Regions from separate parts of the Sinobacterium norvegicum genome, predicted to be linked through region 1. Evidence: predicted binding sites of a transcription regulator. Region 1 holds the regulator's gene; the other holds the start of a gene.
What was found. Region 1 encodes LexA, which represses DNA repair genes until DNA is damaged. Its sites were predicted from a motif close to ACTGTNTNTANANACAGT; they were not measured.
Positions count from the first base shown of each region.

Region 2: the regulator LexA is predicted to act here: its motif matches at 3,633-3,650, upstream of L9P87_RS08510 (DNA topoisomerase III).

Region 1 covers NZ_CAKLPX010000001.1:50,445-56,506, forward strand. The annotation lists gene topA (type I DNA topoisomerase) at 1-1,727, shown strand, start outside; gene L9P87_RS00275 (DUF6586 family protein) at 1,802-2,299, shown strand; gene L9P87_RS00280 (hypothetical protein) at 2,399-2,677, shown strand; gene L9P87_RS00285 (SulA-like leucine-rich domain-containing protein) at 2,789-3,181, opposite strand; gene lexA (transcriptional repressor LexA) at 3,235-3,843, opposite strand; gene L9P87_RS00295 (CsiV family protein) at 4,019-4,897, opposite strand; gene mfd (transcription-repair coupling factor) at 4,971-6,062, opposite strand, start outside.
Region 2 covers NZ_CAKLPX010000001.1:1,891,225-1,897,286, forward strand. The annotation lists gene L9P87_RS08495 (MFS transporter) at 1-776, opposite strand, end outside; gene L9P87_RS08500 (hypothetical protein) at 851-1,216, opposite strand; gene L9P87_RS08505 (DUF3820 family protein) at 1,489-1,704, shown strand; gene L9P87_RS08510 (DNA topoisomerase III) at 1,701-3,626, opposite strand; gene L9P87_RS08515 (tetratricopeptide repeat-containing sulfotransferase family protein) at 3,792-5,360, shown strand; gene L9P87_RS08520 (tetratricopeptide repeat protein) at 5,342-6,062, opposite strand, start outside.

The DNA of each region.
Region 1 (6,062 bases):
AGAAGACGATGATGATGGCTCAGCGTCTTTACGAGGCGGGTTATATCACCTATATGCGTACAGATTCGACCAATTTAAGCAATGAGGCCGTGGCTAATTGCCGTGACTATGTTGCAGATAATTATGGCAAGAAATACCTGCCTGAAGCGGCGATTAGTTACTCAAGCAAAGAGGGTGCACAGGAGGCGCACGAAGCCATCCGTCCCTCAGATGTTGGCTGTATTACCGCTCATCTAAAAAATATGGAACGCGATGCAGAGCGTCTGTATGAGTTGATTTGGCGTCAGTTTGTCGCCTGCCAAATGGTACCGGCTGAATTTACCTCGACCTCTATTGTGGTTGAGGCTGTGGGGTATGAGCTGCGTTGTAAGGGGCGGGTTATTCGCTTCGACGGCTTTACCAAGGTGCAGCAACCACAAGCGAAGAAAGCCGAGGACGTCATCATGCCCGACGTCAAACAGGGCGAGGTGCTGAATCTACAGCAGGTTATTCCAACTCAGCACTTTACCAAGCCGACGCCGCGCTATACTGAGGCGAGCTTAGTCAAGGAGCTGGAGAAACGTGGTATTGGTCGACCTTCCACCTATGCTGCGATCATCTCGACGATCCAAGACCGCGGATATGTACGGGTTGAGAATCGTCGTTTCTTCGCTGAGAAAATGGGCGATATCGTCAGCGACCGTCTCAGTGAGAGCTTTGTTGACCTGATGGATTTCAGTTTTACCGCCAGAATGGAAGAGGCGCTGGATGGTGTTGCCGCTGGCACTAAAGACTGGAAAAAATTGCTCAATAATTTCTATACCGATTTCCGGGTTCAGCTGGATCAGGCAGAGTCTGACGAGGGTGGTATGCGTGCTAATAGCCCGACACCAACGGATATTAAATGCCCAGACTGCGGCCGCGACATGCAAATTAGAACAGCCAGTACGGGGGTGTTTTTAGGGTGTTCAGGGTATAGCTTGCCGCCCAAAGAGCGCTGCAAGTGTACGATTAACTTGGTGTCAGGCGATGAGGCGGTTAGTACTGAGTTAGATGAAGAGGCAGAATCTCGTCTGTTGCTGAATAAGCGCCGTTGCCAAATCTGTAACTCGGCGATGGAGTCCTACCTGATCGATGAGCAGCGTAAGCTGCATGTCTGTGGTAACAACCCGGATTGCTCAGGCTATGAAATAGAAGAGGGCAGCTTCAAGATTAAAGGCTATGAAGGGCCGGTGCTTGAGTGTGATAAGTGCGGTTCTGAAATGCAGCTCAAATCGGGCCGTTTTGGTAAATACTTTGGCTGTACCAACGAGGGCTGTAAAAATACCCGCAAGCTGTTGCGTAGTGGTGAAGCCGCGCCACCAAAAATGGATCCGGTTCCGATGCCTGAACTTGCTTGTATCAAGGTTGAGGATACCTATATTCTTCGTGACGGTGCAGCCGGGCTATTTTTGGCGGCCAGTAAGTTTCCTAAGAACCGAGAGACGCGGGCACCGCTGGTGTCTGAGTTGTTGCCACACCAGGCCGAGATCGATCCAAAGTATGACTTTTTGATGAAGGCACCCGTGGCGGACCCTTCCGGCAACCCCGCCATTATTCGCTATAGTCGCAAGACTAAAGAGCAGTATGTGCTGAGCGAGGTTGAAGGCAAGGCCAGTGGCTGGACAGCTTATTACGTCGGCGGTAAGTGGGTTGAAGAGCAGAAGAAAAAACGTGTAGTTAAGAAAAAGGCGACGAAGAAAAAGTAGACGCCTTTCAATTAATCCAAAAAACCCGCAAAGGCGGGTTTTTTTTATAGAGCATAGCCAAGAGGTATCCTGCTATGAGAGATTATCAACGCCGAATAGCGTCGCTGCTGCAGTATTGTCAGCAGCAGCTAACGTTGGCCAAAAAGCTGAATGAGGCGGAGCGCCGTGGGCTGATGGAGGCCGCTGTGACTCATCTTTACACCGCCTATCGCAGTTATGTGGTTGAGGTCGTCTCTTCCTATCATGTGACCGAGGATTCTTTGCCAACATCATGGCAGTTGCCTGAGGTGGTAGAGCTCTTGCAGCAGGGGCAGCATCAAAGCGGCGAACTCAATGAGCTGCTGACATTGTCGAGACAGGGCTGGCTGTGTCAGTTGCTGACGCTCCATAGCCGTACTTTGCAGCTGGAACAGACGATGCCGATAACGCGTAAAAATGCTGGACAGTTTGCGATTGCAGCGGTGAATCTCGATGCGCCAGTGATTGATTTTGATATGGCGACCATCGTGTCGATAAAAACCGGTTTTACCGAGTTAATTCAACGCCAGCGTCAGCACTCAGTAGAAAGCTAAGCATCTTATTGTGTGCAATCCTGCTCGAAAGGCTTGTTAAATCTGACAAAGCGGTGTTATAAAGAAGTTCTAGTTACTTACAAAAAGAAGGTGGGCGTAGTGTCTTCTCTACTGGAAATTGTGGAACTTGCTAATGGCGAGATTGTATTACGACATGCGGATGGCGATGGACGTCCTCTGATTAATATCCGATTCACCAACGAGTCTGAGATGGTATCGGCGACGGCTCGACTTGAGGTTGCCAAGGCAATGATTCAAGCCGGCATGGCGACCTTTGCCGAGATTGTCGAGAATCAAGAAGAGGAGGCTGTATTCCAGGCTGAAGAAGTCTACGAGGGCAGTGAGCAAGAGTTATCACGTGAGGTGGTACTTCACTGAGCTTAATGACAGGGTGAATTGAGTCAGTTGTTGCTGGTTGTCCCTGAATTACTCATGGCTGGAGACGTTTCGTCGTCAAGCCAATTTAATTGAACTCCCTGGGTATCTGGTTTAGCGAATAAGCAGGCAGTGGCTTTTGCCGTTGATTGCGGCGTAGGCTAATTCGTCCTGATTGATGGTGCTGGTGCTGTTCAGGTTGGCTACAACCGTATTGCTTTTGCCGCTATTGAGACAGCGCAGCAACAAATTGTGCAGTTGCTCGTCTGAGTCGCTGTTGATGATCAATATAGGACGCTTTTCCAAGCCAAATTGTTTCAGGATCTGGCGGTTTAGTGAGGGTGGGTTTATCCATGTAACCCAGCGCTTACTGTCTTCCCCTGCGAGATGGCTGATAATGGGAAGTATTAGCAGTTCTTGGCTGGGGTGGCCCTTAATGCAAATCTCGGTAATATACTCGTTGTTAACTGCATTGTCGTTTTGTTCTAGTGCGGCAAATAATGGCATAATACGTCCCTTTTAATCTGTTCAATTCGCCAGCATGGCTGGCGTCAAGCTACTTAGTGTTGGCGAATAACCCCAACGCTGATACCTTCAATCGATACATCTTGTTCGGCTAAGTCGACGACTATTGGCTCGAAGTCTTGATTCTCAGGGAGCAGCAATAATTCTCGTTTGGTCTTACCGCGTTTGAAGCGTTTAACCGTGACCTCATCTTCAATGCGGGCGACGACAATTTGTCCATCAGTGACCTGGCTGGTGCGATGAACAGCGAGTAGGTCGCCATCCATAATGCCGATATCTCTCATGCTCTCGCCGCGTACTCGGAGCAGATAATCTGCCTGTGGAGAGAAGAATGATTCTGGGATTTTGACGTGGTCGTCGATGTTTTGTTCGGCCAGTATTGGGTTGCCGGCAGCAACCTGACCAATAATAGGCAGGCCAAGTTCTTCCGCTTCTTGGGGCAGGCGAATTCCGCGAGAGGTGCCAGCAAGCATGATGATAGCGCCTTTTTTGGCCAGTGCTCGAAGATGTTCTTCTGCGGCATTGGGTGAGCGAAAGCCCAGTTCTTTGGCGATATCAGCCCGTGTAGGGGGGAGGCCTGAATCATTGATGTGGCGTTTGATCAAGGCGAGTACTTCGGCTTGTCTTGCAGTCAGTTTTATCATAGTTGCTTATCTGGTTATCCATACAGTACATGTAATTCTATACAGTGTTTTTCAGCTGTGCAAGTATTAATCAATGATTTAGCGCAAGTAGAGTGTCCCGAGGGGGGGATCTAGCGGTTAACAGGTGGTTGAGCGATGGCCACCGTAGGGCGCTACAGCGGCAGTCAGGTAGGGATTATTGTTCGGTTTCGAATGCTGGGCTTGTTTCTTCTGCTCGGTTGATCTTGATCAGCATCCCCATCAGCGGGTGGTCAACATAGTGTAGTTCGTCGCTCTTGAGCCGGCTATGGTTGTTAAGATTGGCCGTTTGCTCGACGTCATACTCGTTAGCCATCAGCGTCTGATACTTAAAGCCACTGTCGCTGAAGCTGCTGTAGCGTGGTGAGTTAGCTGTTTGGTAGGGCGATAGGCTGTCGTCGGCGCTATAACTGAATGTGTAGGTGTTGTCGTCACTGTCGAAGGATTCGCTGAAGCTGCTGAGCCAAAAGTTAGATTTTACGTGAAGAAAGCGACTGAGTTGGATATCCAGGCTGCCCTCTAGCTGGTGGTGCTGGTCATAGCTCTCGCCAGCGTGGATAAGCAGAGGGGGTGATGTTTCGCCCTCATTAAACACCATTAGCCAAGATTGGTGATACATCACGCGGTAATTGCTGTTTTTATCCAGTGCCAAGGCATGCTTGTTGAGCATCCGCTGTTCTTCATCCAGATAAATAAGAGGTTGACGGACGGCGTCCAGGGCTTCGCTGTCTGATGACTCGCCAGTCTGGGTTGAGGTATCACCAGGCTCTGTTTGAGCGGTGTTTGTATCCTCCTCGCTGTCAGTCATCGTGTTGATATCGTTAAGAGAGAGGCTGTTCTCTGCGGCGATAAAATTAATCACATCTCCCCAGCGTTCTTCTTCGGCAGCATTGGGGTTGAGGTTTTCAAAAAGAATAACCTCGACTTGATACCAGCGGGGTTCACTGGTTTCTTCGTTGTCTTCTGTGCGTTGGCTTTGGCTGTTCGCATTAGCGGCCAACATGAGGCTGGCGATAAGTAATAATCGGTAGTACAAAATTTACATCCTAATGATATCGGTATCGGCTTCACTTTATCAGGCCGATGCGAAGGATGCATCAGCCTTTTTGTCAGCCTGCTAATGCATCGAGTAATTTGTTGACGGCTTCAAACCTTTGGCTGTTTTGCTCCATTTTTCCGTTGAACCGGAGTGTGTTGGCGCCCTCGAGCTGATAGCTGGCGGGTTTGCTCTGCACCAGTTGTACAATGTTGATAGGTTCAATAGTCGTATTGCTGCCGAAGATGATTCGTCCTTTCTCTGTGCCGGCCTCTAGCTTGTTAATACCCAAGGCCTCAACCTTGATTCTGAGTGCGGTAATATCGAATAAATTCTTCACTTGCTCTGGCAGGAGACCGAAGCGGTCTATCATCTCAATTTGCAGTTCGCGTAGATCGGCATCGTTTTTAGCGCCACTGATGCGTTTATAGAGTATGAGGCGACCGTGGACATCTGGCAGGTAGTTGTCGGGGATTAAGGCGGCAATCTTCATATCGACCTCGCTGCCTTGATTTAACGCCTTTTCAATATTGGGTGTCTTGCCCTGTTTAATGGCGTCGATGGCCTCTTCGAGCATCTCCATGTAAAGGGAGAAACCGACGGTTTGGATTTGGCCGCTCTGCTCATCACCGAGCAGTTCGCCGGCACCGCGAATCTCCATGTCATGGGTGGCCAGGGTAAAGCCTGCGCCAAGCTCCTGGGCCTCGCTAATGGCATCTAATCGTTTATGAGCGTCTTTACTCAGGGCTTTAGTGTGAGGCGTCAACAGATAGGCGTAGGCCTGGTGATGGGAACGCCCGACGCGACCGCGGAGTTGGTGAAGCTGGGCCAGACCAAATTTATCGGCACGGTCAATTATCATGGTGTTGGCCGATGGAATATCGATGCCTGTCTCAACGATCGTGGTGCACACCAGTACGTTATAGCGTTTGTGATAAAAATCGCTCATGACCTGCTCAAGCTCTTTTTCGCGCATTTGGCCGTGGCCAATGGCGACGCGGGCCTCAGGTACCAGTGCTTCTATCTCGCGTGCCGTCTTTTCAATCGACTTAACCTCGTTGTGCAGCAGGTACACCTGGCCGCCACGGAGTAGTTCTCGCAGTATGGCTTCTTTGATGACGGCATCCTGGCGTTCCTGAACAAAGGTCTTGACAGATAAACGCTT
Region 2 (6,062 bases), 1.8 Mb from region 1:
TTATCGGCAGAAAGATAATCCTTACTCAAAGCCGGTAATTGCGTCAGATAAGCCGCACCCAACAACCAAAACCAAGAAACGGCCAGCAGCGACAAGAAAATGGGACGATTACTGCGCATCGAGCTAACCAGCTTAACACTTTCGGTCAATGGATTAGCCTTTATAGACAGCGTTGGATCCGATGCCTGCGCCGAAGGAATCCAATAACTGGCCACCAAGCCTGTCACTGACACCGCTAAAATAACCAGCGACAGCAACCAGACAGCCTGCTGTTGACCAGCCAGCAATCCACCACAAATGGTACCGAGTAATATGGCGACAAAAGTCCCCATTTCAACCTGTGCATTTCCCGCCACCAACTCTTGCTCGGACAAAACCTGGGGCAACAATGAGTATTTAATCGGCCCAAAAAAAGTCGACTGAGCGCCCAGTAAAAACAGCACCAGCAACATCGCCCATATTTCACCGGTATATAGCGCCACACTGGCCAAAACCATGATGGCCACCTCGGCGACCTTGATTATTCGTGTGAGTACTGCCTTGTCGTACTTGTCCGCTAACTGACCCGATAAAGCAGAGAAAAGAAAAAACGGAAGAATAAATAGGCCGGCGGCAAGGTTGACCAACAGGCTGCCTTGCTGGCTGCTGCTGGCCTGAAACACCAGCAGGACGATAAGTGCATTTTTATACACGTTATCATTAAATGCCCCCAGAAACTGAGTGACAAACAACGGTAAGAATCGACGTTCCGATAACAGCTTAAATTGTCCACTCACAATGACGCATCCCTAGCCAAATAGGCTCTATCGTGCATCGAATTTGCTGTGTGTGCAATGACAATCCACTCTAATTAAGCGGCTTGATAGGGCGAGGTATCGATCGAAATCATATTATTTAACTGCAACACCAATACCCGGGCAATAGAGGGCGACGCGGGATAATCATCAACCAGCAGCTGATGGTAGTCAGCAACAGCGGATAACACCAAAACTATATCGGCAAGGTTATCGATGGAGGTTTCAACATTATTGCAGGCCTTAATAACGTCGAGTGCGGCACTCGCGTCCCGAAACTCTTCTTGCAACTGACTGACTAAGGCATAATTATTTCGTGTCGTTAGTTGCTCCAGTGTATTGCGAATAAACAACAGCGAGTAATTAAGCTGCTGATATTGATTATTGATCAACAACTGACTTTTACTTTCTTCAATATTCAATATAACCTCCGCTATTTTTGCTCTACTCCTGCCAAAAAACTATTGAGGTAAAAACAAGCAGAGCCCATCAATATTATCACTGCGACGCTTGAATTATTATATCCATTCGATAGCGAGTGCAACCGCTCAATAGCTAAACTGTTAGCCAATTAATTTTTTTTGCAGAATAAATAACAAAGCACCCTCAGCTTAACAGGAAATTATTACCGGTTTATTGCTCTTTCTATTACAATGGTTAAAAAATTTGGCTTTCAACGGCGCGACTAAACACTATGATTGAAAAAAAGCATCTAATCAAAATTGCCAATATGAAAATGCCCTTCGGGCGTTACCAAGGCAGAGTCCTAATGGACATCCCCGATGAATACTTACTCTGGTTCCGCAAACAAGGCTTCCCCAGCGGCGAGCTGGGCATACTACTGGAGTTAACGCTGGAAATTAAAACCGAGGGCGTTGAATCGGTACTGGAGCCGCTTAGACAACATTAGGTGCGGGCTGATCTTGTTATTTTTTTTGCCGTCGTCGACCGCCTCCGACCTTTAGGTTTTGCCACCTTAACCCCTTTCAGCCCCGTTGGCAGCGTTGCTTTTGCCTCTTTAATCAGCGGAAACAGCGATTGCTGCAGCGGCGTCATAAAGCCGCTATAGCTACTTTCTCTCTCACTGATACTATTCAGCGCCGCTTCCCATTGCGCCGTCATATCAGCACTGGTCGCTGATACCGGCAGGCTGGCAATCAGCCCCTTGCCCGCTTCTGTCGCCTGAATATTTTTTCCACAACGCTGCAAGAAACTGCGTTTAAATAATAATTCAATAATACCCGCCCGGGTCGCCTCAGTGCCTAAGCCATCGGTGTCTTTCAGTATTTTTCTGATTGCATCGCTGCTGACATACCGGGAAATCCCTGTCATTGCAGCCAATAAGGTGCCATCGTTATAAGGCTTTGGCGGCTCCGTGGCTTTTTCCAACACCTTCGCATCAATACAGCTCAACATCTCTCCCTGAGCCAGCGCCGGTAGGGTTTGCTCCTGCTGATGCCCTCGATCTGGCAGCACCTTTTTATAGCCAAGCTCTACCTCCTGCCTTGCCTTGGCGACAAATACACCACCACTTATCTCTAGCTCCACGGTGGTTTCATTAAACGCGTAGGACGGCAAGAACTGCGCTAAATAGTAGCGACTAATTAATTCATACAGCTGTCTAAGAGGCTTGTCTAAGGCTGACACGTCTTGCTTTCTGGCGGTTGGGATGATGGCATGGTGAGCATCCACCTTGCTGTCGTTCCAGCACCGCCCCTTAAGTGATAAATCTGCCTCATCAACAACGCAATTTAATTCAACGATATTGGCTGCCACAGCACCACTAACCTGACCGGCCATCGCGTGTTGATCCACCGGCAGGTAGCGGCTATCGGAGCGCGGGTAGGTGATCAGCTGATGACGCTCATAAAGTTGCTGGCAATTATCAAGCACCTGCTGTGCCGTCATCGCATAACGCTTGTTCGCCTCGATTTGTAGTGCGGACAAATTAAACAATAATGGTGGCGGTTGTTTTTTCAGTGTTTTATCGAGTTTCGATACCAGCGCTACCTGTCCGCTGATGCGCGAGCAGACATTCTCAGCCAACCCCTTATTCAGCACTCGGCCCTGCTCATCACGGTAGGGGTCGCAGGCCTTGCTGGGCTGCCAGCGCGCTCGAAATGATGGCGACTGCCCACCCTGTTGCTTTACCACCGCTTCGACTTGATAAAACGGTTTACTGATAAAACGCTGTATTTGCCGATCGCGCTCGACCACCAGCCCGAGCACCGGTGTCTGTACTCTGCCAACCGATAGTACGCCTTGATAACCGACTTTTTGCCCTTGTAGTGTATAGGCACGTGTCATGTTAATGCCGTATAGCCAATCGGCCCGCGAGCGCGCCAAGGCGGAGGTCGACAAGGGAATGAAATCGTTGTTATCACGCATCTTCGTCATCGCATGACGCACTGCCATTGAGTTTAAATCACTGATCAACAAGCGCTGAACACCTTTCGCGCGCGCCCCTTTAACGCCGTGGTAAGCCAGCACTTGATCGACCAGAAGCTGACCTTCTCGGTCAGGGTCACCGGCATGCACAATGCTATCTGCCTGTTTAATTAGAGATTTAATAATTTTTAGCTGTTTTCGTGTTTTGCTTTTCGGTACCAATTGCCACTGTTCAGGGATAATCGGCAGACGGTCAATAGACCATTTTTTTAAGCTGGCATCATAACGTTCAGGCTCGGCCTGTTCGAGCAGGTGGCCAATACACCAGGTGACACAGTCACCGTCAGCAGAATAAATACAGCCATCCTGTTTTTTCAAAGGTTTGGCCAGAACGTCGGCAATGGCGCGCCCTAGGCTTGGTTTTTCGGCAATAAAGAGTCTCATCAAACAACTGTATAAAACAACAGTAGATGTTGCAAGTTATTCACTGTAACAATTCCGCTGGTACAGACCTTTCGATGGCTGGGCCTCCCCTTAGGCTATTGCCGCTCTATAGCAACACAGTTAGACTGCTAAGCATTATTCCGCCTCCTGACATAAGAACTATTCATGCCCGCGCCCCGACGTTCCAAAAGCAAAAAAAATGCCAAAAAGCTCGCTAAATCGATCACCCTAAAGCTTGGCCCGAGGCCGGCTATATCCCTGTCAATCCAGCAGGCGTTGCACCTCTGCCAACAACACTTAAAAAAACAGCAGACCAGCACTGCCAAGGCCATCTTGTTGCAGATCAACCAGCAACAGCCCGACCTTCTCGAGGTCGACTTGATGATGTCGGACATCCTCGACAGCGCAGCTCAATACGATGATTTGCTACTACATGCCAAGGCTTCTGTTCAGCGCCACCCACGTCAGGTTTCCTGCCTGCTCGGCTTGGCAACCGCTCTGCGCCATCTACAACGCCACACCGAGGCAGAGGCTATTTTGTTAAAGGCTCAGAAACTCGCGCCGGGCAACGCCCAGGTATTCAACCATCTTGGCATCATCCAGAAAGAGTCTGGCCAACTGGATAACGCACTGGCCAACTTCGATCGTGGCTTGGCAATCAATCCCAAACTGTCGGAAATTTATTGGAATCGAGCTGACCTCGATCACAGCGATAATCCTGTACTGCTGACACAAATGCAAACACTCACTAACAGCCCGCAGTGTGGCGATAATGCTGCCGCCAGACTGCATTACGCAATGGCAAAATATTATCGCCATCAACAACAAACAGAACCTGAATTTGAACAACTAAGACTGGGTGCCAAGCGCAAAAAAAACACGCTAAATTACCAGCACCAGGAAGAATTGAATCGTCACGATGAGGTTATCCATTGTTTCGATCAGACGTTCTTTCAACAGCAATTAGCCGCCACACTGCCTGAATCATCGACAACCACGCCGATTTTTGTCTGCGGCATGGCCAGAAGCGGCACCACACTGGTGGAACAAATCATCTCTTCTCACTCCGATGTCATCGCCGGGGATGAGCGCCCAGACCTGCTCAATGCCACGGCAGAGCATCTACAAAAGAGCCGCAACGAACAGCCCTATCCGCAGTGGGCCAAAGACTTTAAACAACGGGACTGGCAGGCAATTGGCCATCAGTATCGAGTGACCACCAATGACCTTGGCCAGCGCAGAATGTTTACCGACAAATGGCTCAGTCACTATGAGGCCATCGGTTTGATTCATCTCGCTCTGCCAGATGCCAAGATTATTCACCTGCAGCGCAACCCGATGGACAACCTATTTGGTTGCTTCAAACAACTGTTTCAGCAGGGCATTGCCTATAGCTACGACTTCAACGAACTGGCGGAGTATTACCACAGTTACCGCCAACTCATGGCGCATTGGGATGCCGTGTTGCCCGGCAAGGTTTACCATATCCAATACGAACAATTGGTCACCAATCAGCAACAGACAACCGCAGAACTCTTGGCTTTTTTGGGCTTGGAGTGGCAACAGAACTGCGTGGATTTTCATCACAACAGCCGCCCTGTTAGAACGGTCAGCAGCAGTCAGGTTAGACAGCCAATGTCCGAGGCCAACATCAATAATTGGCGGCGTTACGAGCGGCAACTAGAGCCGCTTAAACAGCGACTCATTGAACTAGGCTATTCCAGCGAACTATAGCCGCTACGGTATTTGTTGGCCTCATCAACAGCCATGTCAATCTCATCGTCGGACAACATGTTTTTTAAAATTCGGCCATTAGTCGATAGGGTATGTCGATGCCAGTTCTCCGTAGATTTTAAATCACCCTCGTTGGCCAGCATCCACCACGTGTAGGCCTGCTGGTAATCTTTTTCAACCACGGTGCCGGTATAGCCAAACCAATAGAGAGCATACTGGCTGAGGGAATCACCCTGCTCGGCGCCTTTTTTGTAGTAACCGTAGGCAGCCTCCACATCTGGCCTGCCTGCCTTCCCTGACTCCAACATATAACCTTTGTGATAATAGGCGCGAACGCTGCCATATGCGATGGCACGCTCAAGTAGTTGGCCAGCCTCATCAAAATTGTATTGACCGATGGCGCTGACCGCCAAATCTTTACAGGAAGCCGCCCACTGCTGCTGGCAGGCTAGGCTGTGCAACGCCATTGCCTTCGCCTCATCCCTTGCAATATAGACACCCTGCTGCAACAGCTGCGCCATGCGATATTGTGCCTCGACATAATCTTCTGCCAAGGCCTTACGGTAGTAGTCAACGGCCATCTTGCGCGCTGTTTCTGAGTCTCGCTGAAGATAAAGTTCAGCCAATAGAAATTGACCCTCGGCACCCGCCAAGGTCGACGCCTTAACGCAGTCTTTCTTAGCTGTCACCAAATCCTTTTCC